Regions from separate parts of the Kitasatospora sp. NPDC058190 genome, predicted to be linked through region 3. Evidence: riboswitches for the same ligand, from Rfam matches in the RefSeq annotation. Region 3 holds a riboswitch; each other region holds the start of a gene.
What was found. A riboswitch is a leader RNA that binds a small molecule or an ion and turns the genes downstream of it on or off. The one in region 3 is predicted to bind S-adenosylmethionine.
Positions count from the first base shown of each region.

Region 1 (7,348 bases), on a different contig from region 3:
GCCGCCCTGGCCGTTCAGGCCGTGGCAGGAGGAGCAGCCCACGGCGAAGAGCTTCTTGCCCTCATCGATCGCGAGCGACTGCGCGGCGACGTCGGCCTGCGCCTTGTCGGCGGGCGCGAACGCGGCGTACAGCCCCCCGGTTGCCGCCAGGGCGAGAAGTAGGACGACCAGCGCCGCCAATGGGTGGCGCCGTCGTGCGGAGAGCTTTTTCACGGAATAACCCCGGTGTCAGGATCTGGTCGACTGGTGGGTGCACCCGGCTGCCGGTCTGGCCGGCACGAGGCTGCCTGTTCCAAGGCTGCGCGCGCGGTCGGTCGGTGGGAGCGTCGGCACCGGCAGAAGCGGCCCGTCGCCGATGAGGGCGGGGGCCGCAGCCGGTGGCCAGCGACCTGATCAGCTGGTTACTTGATCAGGTAGATGGTCGCGAACAGGCCGATCCACACGACGTCGACGAAGTGCCAGTAGTACGACACGACGATCGCGGCGGTGGCCTGCTCGTGCGTGAAGCGCTTGGCTGCGTACGTCCGTCCCAGGACCAGCAGGAAGGCGATCAGACCACCCGTCACGTGCAGCCCGTGGAAGCCGGTGGTCAGGTAGAACACCGTGCCGTACGGGTCGGAGGACAGCGAGAGGCCGTCCTTCTTGACCAGCTCGGTGTACTCGTAGACCTGGCCGCCGATGAAGATCGCGCCCATCATGAACGTGATGATGAACCACATGCGGAGCTTCTTCACGTCCCCGCGCTCGGCGGCGAACACACCGAGCTGGCAGGTCAGCGAGGAGAGCACCAGGATGGTCGTGTTGACCGAGGAGAAGCCCACGTTCAGGGCGTGCGCCTTCTCGGTCCAGAACTCGGCTCCCTTGACGGAGCGGAGCGTGAAGTACATCGCGAAGAGGGCCGCGAAGAACATCAACTCGGAACTGAGCCAGACGATCGTTCCGACGCTGACCATGTTCGGTCGGTTGACCGATCCGTGCGCGTGCCCGGTTTCTACTGCTGTTGCTGTCGCCACGACGGACATTATGTCGGTCCCTTATTCCGTCTTCACGTCGGGGGGTGTCCCTCGGAGTGTCCGGTGCGTGCGGTATGCCCGCTTGGCCGTCGACGGGGTGTCCGGGCGGGGGCTGAGCAGCGGCGTGTCCCTTTTCTGACGGTTCCTCGGCGAGCCCGCGACCCCCTTGCCCGGCGCGTCGTTGCACGGTCGGCGCGGCGTCGGGTTGTAGGGGACGGGGCGCCGCATCGGCCGTCCGGGTGGTCTCGGTGGGTCCGGGTGACGGGCCGTCCTCCGGGTGGGTGAGCCGTGGGCGCGGCGGCTTGAGCGGGAACGTGCGCGAGGGGGACCCGGGACGGGGGGAAACGGGAGTAGCATCCGGATCAGGTGAACGTGGTCCGGATCACACTTGAGGGAGCAGGGTCCATGGCGTACACGACCGACGAGACGCTCACCGTCCTCGTCTACAGCGACGACCGCAACACCCGCGAGCAGGTGCTGACGGCGCTCGGCCGTCGACCCGCCGAGGATCTTCCGGAGCTGTCCTACCTGGAGTGCGCGACCACCCCCGCGGTGCTCAAGGCGCTGGAGAAGGGCGGCATCGACCTCTGCGTCCTGGACGGCGAGGCGGTGCCGGCCGGCGGGCTCGGCCTCGGGCGCCAGCTCAAGGACGAGATCTACGGCTGCCCGCCGGTGCTGGTGCTGATCGGCCGGCCGCAGGACTCCTGGCTGGCCGCCTGGAGCAGGGCCGATGCCGCGATCTCCCGCCCGGTGGACCCGGTCGCGCTGGCCGGGGCGGTCGCCACCCTGCTGCGGGCGCGGCTGGCGAAGCGGGCCCCGGCCGCGCGTTGAGCGGGGTTGTCTCAGTACTAGAGAAGACACCGCCGTAGGAACCCCACCGCTCGATAGGCTGGCTCCATCCGTACGGACCTCCCCGGTACAGGGGAACCCACGACAGCTGGAGTCAGCCATGGTGAACGTGAACCCTGCGAACGGCGGTAGCGACCCCGCGCAGGTGGTCCGCACCTGGCCGGACCTCCTGGCGGCACTGTTGAAGGGGGAGGACCTCGACCGCCCGTCCACCGCGTGGGCGATGGACCGGATCATGAGCGGCGAGGCGTCCCCCGTCCAGGTGGCCGGGTTCATGGTGGCGCTGCGGGCCAAGGGCGAGTCGGTCGACGAGATCGCCGGTCTGGTCGACGCGATGTACGAGCACGCCGAGCCACTGGACATCCCCGGCCCGGCGGTGGACATCGTCGGCACCGGCGGGGACCGGGCGAAGACCGTCAACATCTCCACCATGTCGGCGATCGTCGCGGCGGCCGCCGGGGCCAAGGTGGTCAAGCACGGCAACCGGTCGGCCTCCTCCGCCAGCGGCTCCTCGGACGTGCTGGAGAAGCTCGGGGTGGCGCTGGACCTGTCGGCCCGCCGGGTGGCCGAGGTGGCCGAGGAGGTCGGGCTCACCTTCTGCTTCGCGGCGAAGTTCCACCCCTCGATGCGGCACGCCGCCACCGCGCGGCGCGACCTCGGGGTGCCCACCGCCTTCAACATCCTCGGCCCGCTGACCAACCCGGCCAAGGTCACCTCGCACGCGATCGGCTGCTTCGACACGCGGCTCGCCGGGCTGATCGCCGGGGTGCTCGCCGGGCGCGGGGCGACCGCGCTGGTGTTCCGCGGCGACGACGGGCTGGACGAACTGACCATCACCACCACCTCGCAGGTGTGGCTGGTGCGCGACGGGGTGGTCACCGAGACCTCCTTCGACCCGCGGGACGTCGGCATCGAGCTGGTCGGCATCGAGGCGCTGCGCGGGGCGGACGCCGCCTACAACGCCGAGGTCGCGCGCAGGCTGCTGGCCGGAGAGCACGGGCCGGTGCGGGACGCCGTGCTGCTGAACACCGCGGCGGCGCTGGTGGCGCTCGACCTGGGCGACGCGCCGCTGCCGGAGCAGCTCGCCGCGGGCATGGCGCGGGCGGCGGAGGCGATCGACTCGGGCGCCGCGCGGGACCTGCTGCGGCGCTGGGCGGACGCCACCAGCCGGTAGCCGAGGCGGAAGTCGAGGGCCCGTACCGGTTCGCCGGTGCGGGCCCTTCGCACGTCCCGAGCACGCGTCCCGAGTGCACGCCCCGAGCCGAAGTGGCGCGCCGGCGCCGAAAGTTGAAAAGCGACAAGCGAGGTACGGGCGCCGGAGTGACGAGCGTCGGCGTCGGGTTCGAGCGCCCCGGAGACGAGGGGGCGAAGGCGCTGTCCGGATGGTGGATGCCTGTTTGACCACCCGGCGGGCCCGACCTAGAGTCTTGGCCAGGTCATGAGTGACAGCGTCAAGCCCCAGCTTGCTGTCCGGCAACCCTCCGTCCGTGGCGGGGTGCCCTGGGTGAGGACCGGGTCGCTCGGCAAGCCGTCCGTGCGACAAGCGCGGACGCCCGACGACTAGCACTCCCGGGGTCCCTCATCCCTGAAGGAGTGCATCCTCATGTCCCTCTCCACCGAAATCTGCGCGCCGCTCGCCGTCCTGGGCCGCGACGTCCAGGTCCCGCTGGCCAGCGGGGAGAAGGTCGGCTACGCGGCGCTCGACTACGCCGCCAGCGCGCCGGCGCTCCAGCGGGTGTGGGACGACGTCGCCGCCTACGCGCCGTACTACGGCAGCGTGCACCGGGGCGCCGGGTACCTCTCCCAGCTCTCCACCGACCTGTTCGAGCAGAGCCGCCGGACCGTCGCCGAGTTCCTCGACCTGCGCGAGGGCGACCAGGTGGTCTTCACCCGCGCCACCACCGACTCGCTCAACCTGCTGGCCGCCGCCGTGCCGGCCGGCACCCGGGTGTTCGCCTTCGAGACCGAGCACCACGCCTCGCTGCTGCCCTGGGCGCACGCCGGGCTGGAGGTCAGCTACCTGCGGGCGCCGCGCTCGCGGGCCGAGGCGGTGGCCGCACTGGACGCCGCACTGGCCGCGGCGCCCGAGGGGCCGAAACTGCTGTGCGTCACGGGCGCCTCCAACGTGACCGGCGAGCTGTGGCCGGTCGCCGAGCTGACCGGGACCGCGCACCGGCACGGCGCCCGGGTGGTGCTGGACGCCGCCCAGCTGGCCCCGCACCACCGGGTCTCGGTGCGCGAGTTGGACGTCGACTGGATCGCCTTCTCCGGCCACAAGCTGTACGCGCCGTTCGGCGCCGGGGTGCTGGCCGGGCGCTCCGACTGGCTGGACGCGGCCCGGCCGTACCTGGCCGGCGGCGGGGCGACCCGGACGGTGGCGCGGGAGGTGGACGGCTCGGTGGCCGTCCAGTGGCACACCGGCCCGGCCCGGCACGAGGCCGGTTCGCCGAACGTCATCGGCGCCTACGCGATCGCCTCGGCCTGCCGGGCGCTGACCGAGGCCGGCTTCGACGCGCTGGAGGCCCGGGAGCGGCAGCTGGTCGAGCGGCTGACGGCGGGGCTGGCGGAGATCCCGCAGGTCAAGGTACTGAACCTGTTCGGGGCGGGCTCGGCCCGGGTGGGCGTGCTGTCCTTCGTCGTGCAGGGCTGGAACAGCTCGCACTTCTCGGCCGCGCTGTCCGCCGAGTACGGCATCGGGGTGCGCGACGGGCTGTTCTGCGCGCACCCGCTGGTGCGCACCCTGCTCGGCGACGAGGACGTCCCCCCGTCCGAGTGCGGGGCGCCCGAGCCCTCGCTGCCGGGCGAGCGCAGCCTGAACGCGATCCGGGTGAGCTTCGGCGCCGGGACCCCGGACGAGCACGTCGAGCGCTTCCTGACCGCCGTCCGCGAGCTGGTCACGGACGGCGCGGCCTGGAACTACCGCAACGAGGGCGGCCGTTGTGTGGCGACTGTGCAGATCGACAGGGGGCGTCGCGAGGGCTGAGCCCTACTCGTCCAGACCGAGGGCGAAGGCCGCTTCCAGGTCGTGCTGGGAGTAGGTGCGGAAGGCGATCTGGGTCTCGGTGTGGGCCACGCCCGGGACCTTGTTGAGCCGGCCCGGGATGACCTCGGCCAGGTCGTCGTGGCGGCGCACCCGGACCATCGCCACCAGGTCGTAGCCACCGGTCACCGAGTACACCTCGCTGACGCCCTCGATGGCAGCGATGGCCTCGGCGATCTCCGGGATGCGGTCGACACTGGTCTTGATCAGGACGATGGCGGTGATCACTGTTCGGGCTCCTTTGTGGGGTGCCGCCAGCGTATCGGGCCTCAGCGGGCACGTCTCGGGGGGTGACCGACGACGGTGCAGGCGTAGAGGAAGCCGGCCGAGAAGCCGATCACATGGACCAGGTAGGCCACCCCGGGCCCGGCCGAGTGCACCGACCACCACTGCAGGGCGAACCAGAGGCCGAGCACCAGCCAGGCCGGGAAGCGCAGCGGAAGGAAGAGGAGCAGCGGGACCAGGGTGGTCACCCGAGCACGCGGGTGGAAGCGCAGATAGGCGCCGAGCACCCCGGAGATCGCGCCGGAAGCGCCGATCAGGACCCGGGTCGCATCCGCCGAGTGCGCCTCGGCGAGGGCGAAGCCGTACGCGGCCAGGCTGCCGGCCGCCAGGTAGAAGAGGAGGAACCTGGCTCGGCCGAGCCGTCGTTCGACGGTGGGACCGAAGACATAGAGGAAGAGCAGGTTGCCCAGCAGGTGCAGCCAGCCGGCGTGCAGGAAGAGGCCGGTGAGGGCGGACACCGCCGGGTGCTTGCCCGGGGTGGGGGCGGCCGGGCAGCCGGGGACGGGGTCGGGCGCCTCGGCGAGCTGTTCGGCGGTCAGCGGGTGTCCGGTCAGCAGTTCGGCCGGGACGGCGCCCCAGCGCTGCTCGTACCTCTGCTCGGCGCAGACCCGGGCCTGGTCCCGGCCGTACAGCGGGTTGAGCCCGGCGGCGGGGCCGAGCAGGAAGACCAGGGTGTTGACCGCGATCAGGGCGTAGGTGACCGCCGGGGCGGGCACCGCCGGGGGGCCGTCCCGCGCGTCGGTGTGGTCGGGGGCCGCGAGCGCCATGCGGCCAAGCATCCCTCCGGACGGCGCAGGTGACACGGCGGTTTACGGCAGGTGGACTAGCCCTCACTGTTCCGGCAACCGGTGGCCGTGACGGTTGCCCCAGGCAATAGGCTGGGGGCGGGCATTCCCGCCTCCCGCCGCCGACGCCGGGGCCCCGGGGGGAGCGCCTAGCCCACCCAGGGACCAGCCGAGAGGATCCCCGATGACCGTCCCCGCTCTGACCGCCGAGACGCGCTGGCGCTGCACGCTGTGCAGCAACCTCACCCGCTTCGACGTGACCCGCACCGCGCGGGTGACCGAGTTCCTGCACTTCGACCTGGCCGGCGAATCCAAGGTCGAGGAGACCGAGGTGCTCAGCGAGACGATCGAGTCGGTGCGCTGCCGCTGGTGCAACGCGGTGGACCAGGTCGAGCTGGTGGCCCGTCCTGGCGCCGAGGGCGCGGAGGCCCCCGCCGCGTAGGGCTGATCCCCGCCGGTGCGGCGGGCGGTGCGCGACGCGCCCGTCCGCCGCACGGGACAATACAGACAAGACGCACGGAGCGTGACGACGGGGGCGGCCGCGGCCGCACCCGCTGGACCAGGATCGGAGCCGAGGACGTGGTGGACGCAGCGAAGGAGCCCGCCGAAGCGCAGGGGCTTCAGCCCGCTGCGCCGGCACCGGAGCCGGGCGCCGAGACGGTCCCGTCGGAGACCCCTCTCACGGAGACCCCCCTCCCGGCGGCCGCTGCCCCGGAGAGCGCGGAGTCCGGTGACTCCGGTGATGCCGACGCCGCTTCGGAGCTCGCGGTCGAGAAGCTCGACCGGCCGCTGCCCGAGGGGGTGCGCCGGCGGGTGGTCGGGCTGGCCTCGGACGCGCTGGGCGGGCTGCCGCCCGCGGAGCTGCCGCAGAGCCTGCGTCAGTACGTCAAGTTCACCCCCGTGCGGCGCGCCAAGTACGCGGCCACCGCGCTGGCGGCGGCGCTGGAGTCCGAGCCGGCCTTCCGGGTGCGGATAGCGGAGCGGCTGCGGCTGGGCCAGCCGGATCTGGTGAAGGCGCTGGAGTCGGGCACCGTCCCCAGCGCCGCCGATCCGATGGACGTCGCAGCCGCGGCCTACCTGGTGCGTTCGGCCGGCTGGAGCCGGCTGGTCGCCGAGGCCGGCGAGGAGGCCGAGCGGGCGGGCGCCGAGGACGCGGCCGCGGAGGCCACCCGGCTGGTGGAGAAGCTGCAGGCCGAGCTGGCCGAGGTGCGGGCGGCCGCGCGGACCGACCTGGACCGGCAGCGCGCGGAGTTCGAGGGCGTCCGGCGGGAGGCCGAGTCGCTGCGCAAGAAGGTGCGCTCGCTGGAGAGCGACACCCGCCGGGCGCAGGCCGAGACCCGGCGGGTGACCGGGGAACTGGAGGCCGCGAAGGCGCA
Region 1 covers NZ_JBHVVI010000047.1:40,149-47,496, reverse strand. Annotated here, with positions in the region: gene ACFVWU_RS21995 (c-type cytochrome) at 1-213, opposite strand, end outside; gene ACFVWU_RS21990 (heme-copper oxidase subunit III) at 402-1,022, opposite strand; gene ACFVWU_RS21985 (hypothetical protein) at 1,419-1,844, shown strand; gene trpD (anthranilate phosphoribosyltransferase) at 1,963-3,036, shown strand; SAM riboswitch class IV at 3,297-3,414, shown strand; gene ACFVWU_RS21975 (aminotransferase class V-fold PLP-dependent enzyme) at 3,466-4,845, shown strand; gene ACFVWU_RS21970 (Lrp/AsnC ligand binding domain-containing protein) at 4,849-5,130, opposite strand; gene ACFVWU_RS21965 (rhomboid family intramembrane serine protease) at 5,172-5,954, opposite strand; gene ACFVWU_RS21960 (hypothetical protein) at 6,157-6,414, shown strand; gene ACFVWU_RS21955 (NYN domain-containing protein) at 6,552-7,348, shown strand, end outside.
Region 1: it holds a riboswitch for S-adenosylmethionine, as region 3 does, so the genes downstream of both, ACFVWU_RS21975 (aminotransferase class V-fold PLP-dependent enzyme) here and thrC (threonine synthase) in region 3, are expected to answer to the same signal.

Region 2 (7,348 bases), on a different contig from region 3:
AACGGGTCGCCGTCGCCCGCGCCCTGGCCGTCGGACCCGGCCTGCTGATCGCCGACGAGATCACCTCGGCACTCGACGTCTCGGTACAGGCCTCCGTCCTCAACACGATCCGCGAACTCCAACGGCGGCTCGGCCTGTCCATGCTGTTCATCGGCCACAATCTGCCCGCGGTCTGCTACGTCTCCGACACGGTGGCGGTCATGCGGCGGGGCCGGATCGTCGAGACCGCCGCCACCGGGGCCCTGCTGCGCACCCCGCAGCACCCGTACACCCGGACGCTGCTCGCCTCCGTACCGAGCCTGCGCACACCCCCGACCGAGGAGGGGCCGTCATGACCGTCAGCCGACCGGACGCCGTGGTGGTCGGGGCCGGGGTGATCGGCGCCGCCCTCGCCCTCGAACTCGCCCGCACCGGGCGGCAGGTGGTCGTGGTGGACAAGGCGGGCGCCGCCGGCCACGGCTCCACCAGCGCCTCCAGCGCGATCATCCGGTTCACCTACTCCACCTTCGACGGCGTCGCCACCGCCTGGGAGGCCCAACACCTCTGGACCTGCTGGCCCGACCATCTCCGACTCACCGGCCGCCGCCCGCTCGCCGCCTTCCACCGCACCGGCGCCGTACAGCTCGACGCCCCCGGCAGCGCGCCGTCGGGCACCACCGCCCTGTTCGACCGCGCCGGCGTCCCGTACGAGCGGTGGGACACCCCGACGCTGCGCGGGCGCCTTCCGGGGATCGACCCCGGGCGGTACTGGCCGCCGAAGCCGGTCGACGACGACGCCTTCTTCGCCGCCCCCACCGGCGAGCTCGGCGCGCTGTTCACCCCGGACGCCGGGTTCGTCGACGATCCGCAGCTCGCCGCCCAGAACCTCGCGGACGCGGCGGGCGAACTGGGCGCGCGCTTCCTGTTCCACCACACCGTGGTGGCCGTCGACCGGCACGCGGACCGGGTGACGGGCATCCGCCTGGGCGACGGGACGCGGATCGCCGCGCCGGTCGTCGTCAACGCGGCCGGCCCGTGGTCGGGCGGCCTCAACCGATTGGCGGGCGTCGGGAGCGACTTCACGATCGGCGTGCGCCCGCTGCGCGAGGAGGTCCACCAGGTCGCCGCACCGGCCGGGCACGCCACCGGCCCCGTCGTCGCCGACCTCGACCTCGGCACCTACCTGCGCGCGGCACCCGGCGGGCACCTCCTGATCGGCGGCACCGGGCCGGACTGCGACCCGCCCGAGTGGATCGACGACCCGGACCGGGCCGACCCGCGTCCCACCGCCCACCGCTTCCGCACCCAGGTGACCAGGGCCGCGCGCCGCTTCCCGGCGATCGGCGTCCCCAACCGACCGCTCGGGGTCGCGGGCGTGTACGACGTCGCCGACGACTGGACGCCGATCTACGACCGCACCGCCCTCGACGGCTACTACGTGGCCATGGGCACCAGCGGCAACCAGTTCAAGAACGCCCCACTGGTGGGCCGCTACCTCGCGACCCTGATCGACCTGGTCGAGGCCGGCCACGACCACGACGGCGACCCGGTCCGTTACCGCTGCGAACACACCGGCAACGTCGTGGACCTGGGCTCGTTCTCGCGCCGACGCCCCGTACGGGCCGACTCCGCGCGGTCGGTCATGGGCTGATCGACGGGCGGCCACGGGGCGTCCTCCGCCGATCGGCGGACGGTCACGAGCTGGTCACCCGCAGCTCCCGCACCAGGTCCCCGACCACGCCGACCACGAACTCGGGCGCCTCGTGCGGGAAGTCGTGACCGGTCCCCTCCGGCGTGTACACCAACCGGGACGCCGACGACGCCGCCAGGTACCGGACCCGGCTGCGGAGGTAGAAGCGGCTGATCCGCTCGGCCTCGACCGCGTCCCGGGCGCCGGCCAGCACCGCCTCACCGCCCATGAGATCCCGCGGTATCACCAGGACCAGCGGCAGGTCCGCGAGATCCCCGTCGTACACCACGCTCTCCCAGCCCGCACCGGCCAGACCGAACGGCGAGAGCTCGCTGAAGATCGACGCGGCGGCGCAGTCCTGCCCGGTCCGGCCGCCCCGGCCACGGTGTGCACCGAAGAGATGCCGCACCGCGGCCAGCAGTAACCGTCGACGCATCCCCGCGACCAGCCCGTTGGCCGGCGCGAAGGCGATGACCTCCAGCGGCGTCGGGTCCAGCAGCACCAGACCGGCCGTCAGATCCGGCCGCCGCCGGGCCGCGTTCGCGACCAGCAGCCCGCCGAAGGAGTGGCCGACGAACACGAACGGGGGCCGCTCCCCCGCCGCCTCCAGCGCCGTCAGCAGCTCCTCCGCCTCAACGGCCGTCGTCCGGGGGAAGGCCCCGGTATCGCTCCAGCCCGTGCCGAACCGGTCGACCAGCACCGAGCGGGTCCGGGCCGCCAGCATCGTGTGCAGCTCTCCGAACTCCTCACCGGGCGCGTGTCCCCCCGGCATCCACACGACCGTCGGCCCGCCCGCCCTCTCCCCCTCTCCCCGGACGTGCATCCGGTGGCCGCCGACGTGGACCAATGACCCAGGCGCCGGCCGCGCCGCCGCCTCCCGGGCCACCAGCACCAGGTGCCGCACGGCCCCGACCAGCAGCGCCGCACCGACGGCCACGGCCACAGCACCGAGCGCCACCGCCCAGGTCGTGCCGAGCGCGACGAGGCCGCCGCCCACACCCGCCGTCACCAGCGCGACCGGCACCCCCGCCCAGTCCCGGCTCAGGAGTGCGAGCAGGGAGTTCGCCACCCGTCCGTCCCGGCGCATCGTGTCCTCCGCGACAGCAGCATCCGACAGCCGACCCCTCTCCGTCTTCTTCCCCGTCTGCCCCTACCCTCACCCCACACCGTTCAAGAACGCACCGTGTACGCCCAAGGACCCTGGGTCATCGCCCGCCCGGCCCGGACCGGCGGGACGGGCGACCTCGGGGCCGACGCCGTCGAAGTCCGCTTCCTTCCAAGCCCCTTGAGGACCCCGGAGGCCTCCGTGAGCGGCCTGAGCGGGGCGGCGAGCCCCGGGGGGCGGCGAGCCGGTCAGGACTGGCGCAGGGCTTCGCTGAGGCGGTTGGCCGCCTCGACGACGGCCTGGAAGTAGTGCGGGCCGGGGTGGCGGGTGAGGCGTTCGAGCGGACCGGAGACGGAGACGGCGGCCACCACCCGGTTGGACGGGCCCCGGACGGGCGCGGACACGGAGGCCACCCCGGGCTCGCGTTCGCCGATCGACTGCGCCCAGCCGCGGCGCCGGACCCCGCTGAGGGCGGTGGCGGTGAAGCGGGCGCCCTGGAGGCCCCGGTGGAGCCGCTCGGGTTCCTCCCAGGCGAGCAGGATCTGCGCACCGGAGCCCGCCTTCATCGGGAGGGTGACGCCGACGGGGACGGTGTCGCGCAGGCCGGAGAGCCGCTCGGCGGCGGCCACGCAGACGCGGACCTCGCCCTGGCGGCGGTAGAGCTGGGCGCTCTCGCCGGTGACGTCGCGCAGGTGGGTGAGCACCGAACCGGCGGCGGCCAGCAGCCGGTCCTCACCGGCCGCCGCCGAGAGCTCGGTGAGCCGCGGGCCGAGGACGAACCGGCCCTGCATGTCCCTGCCGACCAGCCGGTGGTGTTCCAGCGCGACGGCGAGCCGGTGCGCGGTGGGCCTCGCCATGCCGGTGGCGGCGACCAGTCCGGCCAGGGTGGTCGGCCCGGCCTCCAGGGTGCCGAGGATCGAGCTGACCTTGTCGAGCACGCCGACGCCGCTCGTGTTCTCCATGGATGGGTACTCCAGTCTCAAATCCCGTGAGCGGCGGGTGGGTTCGGCTCACGGAAGCTCCCCGCAGGGAGCGGGGGGTGGTCAGCGAGGACGGGCCGGAGAAGTCGGCCGATTGCCTGCGCCGGGCACGAGACGGGTACGCGAAAGGGCCGGGGCGGGAAGCGCCCGGGCGAAGGACAGCACAGAGAGCACCGTGTCTCCTCATCTTTCCCGCGCCACGTTGGCGACAGGCCGGAGTTGGCACTGATCCCGGACGGCACGGCGCGTACTTCGAACGCCGGGTCGACCGGGGAGTTGCCGGGGCTTCGTAGGGCCGGTCCCTCCACCCCTCTGGATGATTCGCCAGGAACCATACAAGATTCCCCCGCCGCCCCGCCAAACCTCCCCCGCTCGCCCACGCCGCCGCCGCGCCCGTCGCCGATCGGGTGTGCCGTCTGGTGCCGGTCCCGTGACCGGTCGAGGATGGCGGCATGGGTGTCGACGACTCGAATGCCGGGCTGCTGGTGACGAACGTGCGCGTGTTCGACGGGATCGGCGAGGAGGCGGTGCCGGGGCACGTCCGGATCGAGCGGGACAGGATCGCGGAGGTGGTGCCGGGCCGCCCGTCCCCGCGCGGTACCCACGGGGCGAGGGTGCTCGACGGCGGCGGCGGCACGCTCATCCCGGGGCTCACCGACGCCCACGTCCACCTGTTCGCGATCGGCGGCACCATGGCGGACCTGCGGCTCGCACCGACCGGCACCGTCTACTACCAGGCCCTCGCCTCCGCCCGCGACATGCTGATGCGGGGCTTCACCACGGTGCGGGACATGGCAGGTGACACCGAGCCGCTGCGGCGGGTCCTGGACCGCGGACTGTTTCCCGGCCCGCGGATCTACCCGAGCCAGGCGGCCGTCTCCCAGACGTCCGGCCACGGCGACTTCGGGTCGGTCCACGAAGCCCCGACCGTCCTGGGCGGACCGCAGTCCCGCACCGAGCAGATCGGGTTCACCCGGGTGGCAGACGGGCCGGAGCGGGTGCTCGCGGCGGTGCGCGAGCAGTTGAGGAAGGGCGCCACGCAGATCAAGGTGATGGCCGGCGGCGGGGTCGTCTCGGAGTTCGATCCGCTGGACGTACTGCAGTTCACCACGGCGGAACTGGAGGCGGCGGTCGCCGCGGCCTCCGACTGGGGCACCTACGTGACCGTGCACGTCTACACCTCGGAGGGCGTGCGCCGCGCGGTGGAGGCCGGGGTGCGCTGCATCGAGCACGGGCACCTCACCGACGAGGACACCATCCGCTACCTCGCGGAGCGGAACGTGTGGTTGAGCACCCAGCCGTTCGAGGTCGACGACCACCACTACGCCTCCGCGGACAGCGACCGCAAGAACCGCGAGGTGTGCGAGGGCGTCGCCCGCACCTTCGGCTGGGCGCTCGAACACGGTGTGCGGCTGGCGTTCGGCACCGACCTGGTGCTCGACCCCGCGAAGGCCCACCGGCAGTCCGAGATGCTGGTCCGGCTCGGCCGGTACCTCAGCCCGGTCGGGGCCCTGAAGATGGCCACCTCCGGAAACGCGGAGCTGTTCCGTCTGTCCGGCCGCCGCGACCCCTACCGCGCCGCGCCGCTCGGGGTCATCGCTCCTGGCGCGTGGGCCGACCTCCTGGTCGTCGACGGCGACCCGACCACGGACCTGTCCGTCCTCGCCGAGCCCGAACGCAACCTGCGACTCATCGTCAAAAACGGTGTGGTGTACAAGAACGAGCTCGGTTGACCCCGGTCCCGGGCGAGCGGCGTCCGGCCGCGTTCCGTCTCGGCAGCCACGCCCCGGGACTGCTCGCATGCCCCCGACTCCGGTACTGGATCGACGGTTTCACCCGTCCAGGGCCCGGGCGCGGCGGAGCCGGAGCGTGAGGGCGTCCGGGGCGATGATCGGGGCCGGGTACTCGGGGGCGAGCAGCCAGGGACGGTGGACGACCGGACCGGGCAGGTGGGCGAGCTCGGGCAGCCAGCGTCGGACGTAGTCCCCGGCCGGGTCATAACGGTCGGCCTGACGCAGCGGGTTGAGGATCCGGTTGGGCCTGGTGTCGGTGCCGGTGCCCGCGACCCATTGCCAGTTGAGCTGGTTGTTCGCGACATCGCCGTCGACCAGCAGGGACAGGAAGTGGGCGGCGCCGATCCGCCAGTCCAGGTAGAGGCTCTTGGTGAGGAAGCTCGCGGTGAGGAGACGGGCCCGGTTGTGCATCCAGCCCTCGTGGGCGAGCTGACGCATCCCCGCGTCGACGATCGGGTAGCCGGTGCGGCCCTGCCGCCAGGCCTCGGCCTCGTCCTCGTCGTGGTGCCAGTGGTCGTCCCTGCTGCGGTAGTCGTCGTGCGCGGCGTCGGGGCGGGCGGCGAGGACCTGGTGGTGGAAGTCGCGCCAAGCGAGCTGCCGGACGAAGGCCTGTGCACCGTCGCCGCCGTGGTGGCGGGCGCGGTCGGTCAGCTCCGTGGGTGACAAGCAGCCGAAGTGCAGGTACGGGGAGAGCCGGGAGGTCGAGTCGGCCGCCAGGTCGTCGTGCACCTCGGCGTACGCGTCGACGTCCCAGCGCCGCCACCGTGCCCGGGCCGCGGTCTCGCCGCCGGGGGGAAGGGCCGGGGAGAGGGGGCCGCCGACGACCAGGTTCTCGCTGCCGATGCCGCCCGGCGTGCGGATGGCCCGGGGCGCGGCGAGCACCGTGCGGTGGGGGGCCTGCTGCCAGGCGCGGTGGTAGGGGGTGAAGATCGCGTAGTGGTCGCGGCCGGCCGGGGTGATCCGGCCCGGTGGGACCACGGTCACCGAGGCGTCGTGGACGTGCAGGCGGTCACCGAACAGCGCGCGCAGCCGTGCCTCGCGCCGACGGGCGAATGCGCTCACCCCGGCGGCGACGTGCACGGTCGCCGCGCCGGTTTCGGCGGCCACCCGGGCCGTCTGCTCGGCGGTTGCGCCGCGGCGCACGACCAGGCGGGAGCCGGTGCGGCGCAGCGAGGCGTCCAGGTCGGCGAGGCACTCGCCCAGGAAGGCCAGCCGGTTGGGGGCGGCGAAGCCCGCCGTCTCGACGGCGGGATCGAGCACGAACAGGGGCAGCACCTGGTCGGCTGCGGTGCACGCGGCGTGCAGCACGGGGTTGTCGTGCAGGCGCAGGTCCTGGGTGAACAAGGCGATCGCGACAGTCATGGAATGGCCTCGGAGCGGGTGCGGTCGTGGTTCCCAGGATATTCGGAGCCGATCGCACGGCGGATTGCCGCGGACGGCGCGTCGGTGGGCCAGGGTAGTAACGAACGGTCAGCAGATCGCCGAGGTCATGGTGAGGGTGGGCACGGCAGAGGTCGGTTGACGGGCCGCTGGTACGTCCGTCCGGTCGCAGGGTGAGGGTGGCGGCGGTGGAATGGTGTCATGGGCGAGGCTTGGAGGTCCGGCCATGGCGAGCATCCGCGTCGACACCAGTCGCTTAACCTTTCAACAGTTCACGATCCCGGGTCAGCCCACGCTCCCCGCGGATGGCAGTGGGATCACCGCCTTGTCCTTGGATCCCGGCGTCTACGGGTTCGCGCAGACCGGGCTTCCCGGCTTCCAATTCGAAGTGACTGCGGCAGGAGTCGTGGACTTCGACGGG
Region 2 covers NZ_JBHVVI010000126.1:17,366-24,713, forward strand. Annotated here, with positions in the region: gene ACFVWU_RS37270 (ABC transporter ATP-binding protein) at 1-335, shown strand, start outside; gene ACFVWU_RS37275 (NAD(P)/FAD-dependent oxidoreductase) at 332-1,630, shown strand; gene ACFVWU_RS37280 (alpha/beta fold hydrolase) at 1,674-2,756, opposite strand; gene ACFVWU_RS37285 (IclR family transcriptional regulator) at 3,023-3,736, opposite strand; SAM riboswitch class I at 3,935-4,077, opposite strand; gene ACFVWU_RS37290 (amidohydrolase family protein) at 4,207-5,487, shown strand; gene ACFVWU_RS37295 (cryptochrome/photolyase family protein) at 5,587-6,909, opposite strand; partial or broken gene ACFVWU_RS37300 (hypothetical protein) at 7,154-7,348, shown strand, end outside.
Region 2: it holds a riboswitch for S-adenosylmethionine, as region 3 does, so the genes downstream of both, ACFVWU_RS37285 (IclR family transcriptional regulator) here and thrC (threonine synthase) in region 3, are expected to answer to the same signal.

Region 3 (7,348 bases):
GCGCGCCCCGACCGGCGTCGGTCAGCGCGTAGGTGCGCCGGGCGCGGCCGTCCACGACCTCCTCGGCGGCGACCTCGATCAGGCCCTGGCCCAGCAGCCGGTCGAGCGCGCCGTAGAGCGTGCCGGTGCGCATCGTGACCCGGCCGTCCGAGATCGCGGCGATTTCCTGGATGAGCGCGTAGCCGTGCCTCGGGGCGTCGGCCAGCGCGGTGAGCAGAAGCAGCGTCGGCTCCTGCATGGAGCGTTCTGTCATGCGTCTATATATATCGCTGACCGGCATATACCGTCCACCCGAACCAGCCGACAGAATGAGCCGCATGCCCACCGCGACCGAGGACCTGCTCCCCGCCTGGACCGCCCTGCTGCACCACTGCGGCGCCGGCGACGACCCCGAACCGTACGGACGGGAGCTGCTGCGCCGCTGGTCGGAGCCGCAGCGCCGCTACCACACCCCCGAGCACCTGCGCGCGGTCCTACGGCACGTCGACGAGCTCGCCGGGCACGCCGCCGACCCGGACGCCGTCCGGCTCGCCGCCTGGTTCCACGACGCCGTCTACCGGCCCGACCGCACCGAGAACGAGGAGCGCAGCGCCGCCCTGGCCGTCCGCGCGCTGACCGCCGCCGGCCTGCCCGCCGGGCGGGTCGCCGAGGTCGAACGGCTCGTCCTGCTCACCGTCACCCACGACCCCTCCCCGGGCGACCGCGACGGCGAGGTGCTCTGCGACGCGGACCTCGCCGTCCTCGGCGGCTCCCCCGAGGCGTACGCGGCGTACGCGGCCGCCGTCCGGGCGGAGTACGACTTCGTCCCGGAGCCGGACTTCCGCGCGGGCCGGGCCGCCGTGCTGCGCCAACTCCTCGCGCTCCCGGCGCTCTACCGCACCCCCGTCGCCCGCGAGCGCTTCACCGCGGCCGCCCGCACCAACCTGACGGCCGAGCTCAAGCGGCTGGAGAACTAGACCAGTTCCCCCACCGGCGCCACCACCGAGCCGTGCTTGCCGCACACCCAGTGCGGCTCCGGCCCCAACTCCGGCTCCACGCTCAGCGCGTGCGGGTCCCCGTCGGCCGCGCAGGCGGTGCACAGCGGCCACCGCCCGTACGCCTCCAGTAGCGCGTCCTGGACGTCCTGGGCGACCAGCCCGAGCACGTACTCGGTGCCGTCCGGCCACTGCTCCAGCCACCAGCGGCGGTGCGTGACGGCCTGCTCCACCAGCGAGACGACGGCGGCGTCCGCCACGTCGCGCGCGGTGAGGTCGGCCAGGATCAGTGCCCGCGCGTTGTGCAGGGCGGTCTCGATGTCAGCCATCCGTCCATTCTCCGTCGATGCGCGAAAACGCCGCGTGGGCGGCCCCCCGAAGGGAGCCGCCCACGCGGACGAGGAATCAACCGATCCGATCGAAGCGATCAGGATCAGAAGTCCATGTCACCGCCCGGCATGCCGCCGCCGGCGGCCGCGGCGGCCTTCTCCGGCTTGTCGGCGATGACGGCCTCGGTGGTGAGGAACAGCGCCGCGATGGAGGCGGCGTTCTGCAGCGCGGAGCGGGTGACCTTGGCCGGGTCGATGATGCCCGCGGCGACCAGGTCGACGTACTCGTTGGTGGCGGCGTTCAGGCCGTGACCGGCGGGGAGGTTGCGCACCTTCTCCACCACGACGCCACCCTCCAGGCCGGCGTTGGTCGCGATCTGCTTGATCGGGGCCTCCAGCGCGACCTTGACGATGTTGGCACCGGTGGCCTCGTCGCCGTCCAGCTCCAGCTTGTCGAAGGCGACACCGGCCTGCAGCAGGGCGACGCCACCACCGGCGACGATGCCCTCCTCGACGGCGGCCTTGGCGTTGCGGACGGCGTCCTCGATGCGGTGCTTGCGCTCCTTGAGCTCCACCTCGGTGGCCGCGCCGGCCTTGATGACGGCCACGCCGCCGGCCAGCTTGGCGAGGCGCTCCTGGAGCTTCTCGCGGTCGTAGTCCGAGTCGCTGTTCTCGATCTCGGCACGGATCTGGTTCACGCGACCGGCGACCTGCTCGCTGTCGCCGCCACCGTCGACGATGGTGGTCTCGTCCTTGGTGATGACCACCTTGCGGGCGGTGCCCAGCAGGTCGATGCCGGCGTTCTCCAGCTTGAGGCCGACCTCCTCGGAGATCACGGTGCCGCCGGTGAGGATGGCGATGTCGCCGAGCATGGCCTTGCGGCGGTCGCCGAAGCCCGGGGCCTTGACGGCGACGGACTTGAAGGTGCCGCGGATCTTGTTCACGACCAGGGTCGACAGGGCCTCGCCCTCGACGTCCTCGGCGATGATGACGAGCGGCTTGCCGCTCTGCATGACCTTCTCCAGCAGCGGGAGCAGGTCCTTGACCGAGCCGATCTTGGAGTTGGCGATGAGGATGTACGGGTCCTCGAAGGTCGCCTCCATGCGCTCCAGGTCGGTGGCGAAGTAGGCGGAGATGTAGCCCTTGTCGAAGCGCATGCCCTCGGTGAGCTCGAGCTCCAGACCGAAGGTGTTGCTCTCCTCGACGGTGATGACGCCTTCCTTGCCGACCTTGTCCATGGCCTCGGCGATGAGCTCGCCGATCTGGGTGTCAGCGGCGGAGATGGAGGCGGTGGAGGCGATCTGCTCCTTGGTCTCCACGTCCTTGGCCTGGGCCAGCAGCTGGTCCGAGACGGCGGCGACGGCCTTCTCGATGCCGCGCTTCAGGGCCATCGGGTTGGCGCCGGCGGCGACATTGCGCAGACCCTCGCGAACCAGGGCCTGGGCCAGCACGGTGGCGGTGGTGGTGCCGTCACCCGCGACGTCGTCCGTCTTCTTGGCGACCTCCTTGACGAGCTCCGCACCGATCTTCTCGTACGGGTCCTCGAGCTCGATCTCCTTGGCGATGGAGACACCGTCGTTGGTGATCGTGGGGGCGCCCCACTTCTTCTCCAGCACGACGTTGCGACCCTTGGGGCCGAGCGTGACCTTCACTGCGTCGGCGAGCTGGTTCATGCCACGCTCAAGGCCGCGGCGAGCTTCCTCATCAAAGGCGATGATCTTGGCCATCTGAAGTGGTCCTCCGGGACACGGTCGACTGCTCGGACCAAGGGGTGCCCGCGACGGACGGCCCTGGTGTGCGGGGGTCCATTCCCCTACCGCTCCCGGGGGCCTCACCGACCCGGTCCGCTGTCACTCTCACGCTGTGAGTGCTAACGCCAATGATTAGCACTCCGGGTGGTCGAGTGCAAGCCCAATCGGCAACCCGCGAGCCGCCGTCGAGCCCCGTCCGCGAGCGCGGACGAGGACGCGAACGGGAACGCGAACGGGCCCGCACGACGCGTGTCGTGCGGGCCCGTCGAGAAGCAGGAGGTCCACCAGCGGTGGGCCGCGCCGAGCTCCTGGAGTCGGAAGGGGTCAGACCGCCGCGCGAACCATGTCCGCCTGCGGGCCCTTCTGTCCCTGAGAGATCTCGAACTCGACCCGCTGGCCCTCCTCGAGGGTGCGGTAGCCGTCCATCTGGATCGCGCTGTAGTGGACGAACACGTCCGCACCACCGTCGACCGCGATGAAGCCGTAGCCCTTCTCCGCGTTGAACCACTTGACGGTGCCCTGAGCCATTCCGAACTCCCCTAGTGCTGTGCTGGCCCTTCACGTGCCCGCAGGTCGCGGGCCCGGGTCTGGTTGAAGGCCGGCCCGGGGAACCCCCCCTGAGCGCAGCCGTGCACGCCGCAATCCTCCGCACAGAAAGCCGAACGGCTTCCGATGGGCGGTCGATTGCGCCGACCGCCGCTGAATGTATCCGGATCGACGCCCTCTGCAACAGGGCCAGCCGCCAGGAATTCCATAGCCCCGTCAAGAGACAAGGCCGAACAAATCGGGGTGAAATCGGCATTTCCTGCCGGACATAGCGGACGAATTACCCAAAACCCCGCAGGAATTCTGACATCCGCCTGACATGTTTCACGGCCCGGGACGCGAGTCGGTCTCAGCGTCCGGACGACCTCCGGCCAAGCACTGCGCGAGTCGGAAGGGAAGCCCCGTTCCCAGCAGAGCCACACTCTACTCCGACTTGACCCGGAAATATTCCCGCCGAAATGCCAGCGGCCGCCCGCACATACGGAGAGTCGAATTCCGTACGTACGGGCGGCCGGGAAGCGGGACGCGACGGCTCAGCAGCCGCCGGCCACCGCCGGGATGATCGAGACGTTCGCGCCGTCCTTGATCTCGGTCGCCAGGCCCTCGGCGAACCGCACGTCGTCGTCGTTCACGTACACGTTGACGAAGCGGCGCAGCTTCCCGGTGTCGTCCAGGATCCGGGCGGAGATGCCCGCGTGGTTCTGCTCCAGGTCGGCGATGACCTCGGCCAGGCTGGCCCCCTCGGCGGTCACCTCGGCCGCGCCGCCGGTGTAGGTGCGCAGGATGGTGGGGATGCGGACTTTGGCGCTCATGGCTCTCCTAGCGGGGGTGGGGGGTGGTTCAGGCGGACGCGAGACCGGCGGAGCGGAAGGACTCCAGCGTCGGGCGGATGACGGCGGTCATCCCGGCGTCGGAGACGGCGTCCAGCGTCTTCAGGCCGTCGCCGGTGTTGATCGCGACGGTCTCCTTGGCCGGGTCCAGCTGACCGGTCTCGACCAGCTTCTTCAGCACGCCGACGGTCACCCCGCCCGCGGTCTCCGCGAAGATCCCCTCGGTCCGGGCCAGCAGCCGGATCGCCGCCACGACCTCTTCGTCCGTGACGTCCTCGACCGCCCCGCCGGTCCGACGGGCGATGTCCAGCACGTACGGACCGTCCGCCGGGTTGCCGATCGCCAGCGACTTGGCGATGGTGTCCGGCTTGACCGGCTTGATCACGTCCCGGCCCGCCTTGAACGCGGCCGACACCGGCGAGCAGCCCTCGGCCTGGGCGCCGAAGATCCGGTACGGCCGGTCCTCCACCAGGCCGAGCTTGATCAGCTCCTGCAACCCCTTGTCGATCTTCGTCAGCTGCGAGCCCGAGGCGATCGGGATGACGATCTGCTCCGGCAGCCGCCAGCCGAGCTGCTCGCAGATCTCGTAGGCCAGCGTCTTGGAGCCCTCGCCGTAGTACGGACGCAGGTTGACGTTCACGAAACCCCAGCCCTCGCCGGCCGGGTCCCCGATCAGCTCCGAGCAGAAGCGGTTCACGTCGTCGTAGTTGCCCTCGATGCCCACCAGCTCGCCGCCGTACACCCCGGCCATCACGACCTTGCCCTGCTCCAGGTCGTGCGGGATGAAGACACAGGACCGGAACCCGGCCCGGGCCGCCGCCGCGCCCACCGCGCCGGCCAGGTTGCCGGTCGAGGAGCAGGACAGCGTGGTGTACCCGAACGCGCGCGCCGCCTCGATGGCGCAGGCCACCACCCGGTCCTTGAAGGAGTGCGTCGGGTTCCCGGAGTCGTCCTTCACGTGCAGCGGAGCGGTGAACCCGAGCTCCCGGCCCAGGTTGTCCGCCTTCACCAGCGGGGTCCACCCCGGGTTCAGGTTCGGCTTGGACGCCACGTCTGCGGGCACCGGCAGCAGCGGCGCGTAACGCCAGATGGAGGCCGGACCGGCCTCGATCCGCTTGCGCAGCTCCTCGGCCCGCTCGCTCCCGAACTCGTACGCGATCTCCAGCGGCCCGAAGCACTCCAGGCAGGCGAAGCTGGGGCCGAGCGGGAAGCGGGTGCCGCACTCCCGACAGGACAGGGCGGCGGCGGGGCCGAGGTCGACCGGTGGGGGTCCCCCCGGCCGAAGGCTGGGGGAGGGTGCGGCAGTGTCGATAGCCATGATGGCGGAGGCCTCTCTCCTCATCTTCCCCGTGGCGCGGTCGCGCCACGGGCCGGAATTGGCACCTGTCCCGCCGGGGCCTGTGGACAGCCGAGCGAGAAGGTTGCCGGGACGTCAACGGGCCGTTCCCTCAGTCCCTCTGGATGAGCTTGTGAAGTTGTGGTTCAGCGGCGACCCCGGCGTGCGAAGGTCCGACCGCTGTACGAAGACTGTATCCGAAGGCGTCCACCCTGAAAGGGACCGTCCGCCACGCGAGATGGCCCGTTCCACCCGACCTCGCCGAGGAGATTCACCGTGCCCGCCGAACCGACCCCCGCACTCCTCCCGCAGGCGGCGTCCTGGCTGCACCGCCGCTCGTGGAGCGCGGCCGACCGGCCGGTTCACACCCTGCTGGAGGCCAAGCGGCGCACCCGGCAGACCGTCAGCGTCGTCCTCCCCGCACTCGACGAGGAGGCCACCGTCGGCGACATCGTCCGCACCATCCGGCGCGAACTGATGGACCGGCTTCCTCTGGTCGACGAACTGGTCGTACTCGACTCCGGCTCCACCGACGCCACCGCCACCGTCGCCGCCGAGGCCGGCGCCCGGGTGGAACAACGGGACGCCATCCTGCCCCGGCTGCCCGCCGTCCCCGGCAAGGGCGAGGTGCTCTGGCGCTCGTTGCTGGTCACCCGCGGCGACATCGTCTGCTTCGTCGACGCCGACCTGCGCGAGTTCGACCCCGCCTTCGTCTCCGGCATCCTCGGCCCCCTGCTCACCGAACCCGACATCCAGCTGGTCAAGGCCATGTACGACCGCCCCCTCGAAGTGACGATGAGCGGCTCCGCCGCGGGGGAGTCCGCCGCGATCCTCCCCGCCGGCGGCGGCCGGGTCACCGAACTCGTCGCCCGCCCCCTGCTCAACCTCCACTGGCCGGAACTCGCCGGTTTCGTCCAGCCCCTCGGCGGCGAGTACGCGGCCCGCCGCTCACTGCTCGAACGGCTGCCCTTCCCCACCGGCTACGGTGTCGAACTCGGCCTCCTGGTCGACGCGTTGGAGCTGGTCGGCCTGGACGCCCTGGCCCAGGTCGACGTCGGCGTCCGACACCACCGACACCAGGACGGCCAGGCCCTCGGCCGGATGGCCGCCACCATCTACCGCACCGCGCTGGAACGCCTCGACCGCACCCACCGCCTCAAGGCCTCCGCCGACCTGGTCCACCCCCACCTCACCCAGTTCACCCGCGACCCGGAAACCCGCGCCTTCACCGCCCACAGCCACCCCGTGACCGCCCTGGAACGCCCCCCGATGCACACCGTGCCCGAATACGCGACCCGCCACTGAAACGTTTGCCGACCCAAGCCCCCGGCAAGATGCCAACCATGGGCGATCTCACGACCGAACGTTCGAGCGCGACCGGCACCGCCCCCGTCCTGGTGGCCTCCAACCGGGGACCGGTGTCGTTCAGCGCCGCCGACGACGGCACGCTGACCCTGCGCCGCGGCGGCGGAGGCCTCGTCTCCGGCCTCTCCGCGATCGACGACCCGAACGCCGTCTGGGTGTGCGCCGCCCTCGGCGACGCCGACCGCCGAGCCGCGGGAGAAGCCCCCGACGGCCGCCT
Region 3 covers NZ_JBHVVI010000016.1:5,678-13,025, reverse strand. Annotated here, with positions in the region: gene ACFVWU_RS10095 (PadR family transcriptional regulator) at 1-253, opposite strand, end outside; gene ACFVWU_RS10090 (hypothetical protein) at 318-956, shown strand; gene ACFVWU_RS10085 (hypothetical protein) at 953-1,303, opposite strand; gene groL (chaperonin GroEL) at 1,408-3,030, opposite strand; gene ACFVWU_RS10075 (cold-shock protein) at 3,379-3,582, opposite strand; gene ACFVWU_RS10070 (MoaD/ThiS family protein) at 4,134-4,412, opposite strand; gene thrC (threonine synthase) at 4,441-5,748, opposite strand; SAM riboswitch class I at 5,766-5,898, opposite strand; gene ACFVWU_RS10060 (glucosyl-3-phosphoglycerate synthase) at 6,043-7,071, shown strand; gene ACFVWU_RS10055 (trehalose-6-phosphate synthase) at 7,110-7,348, shown strand, end outside.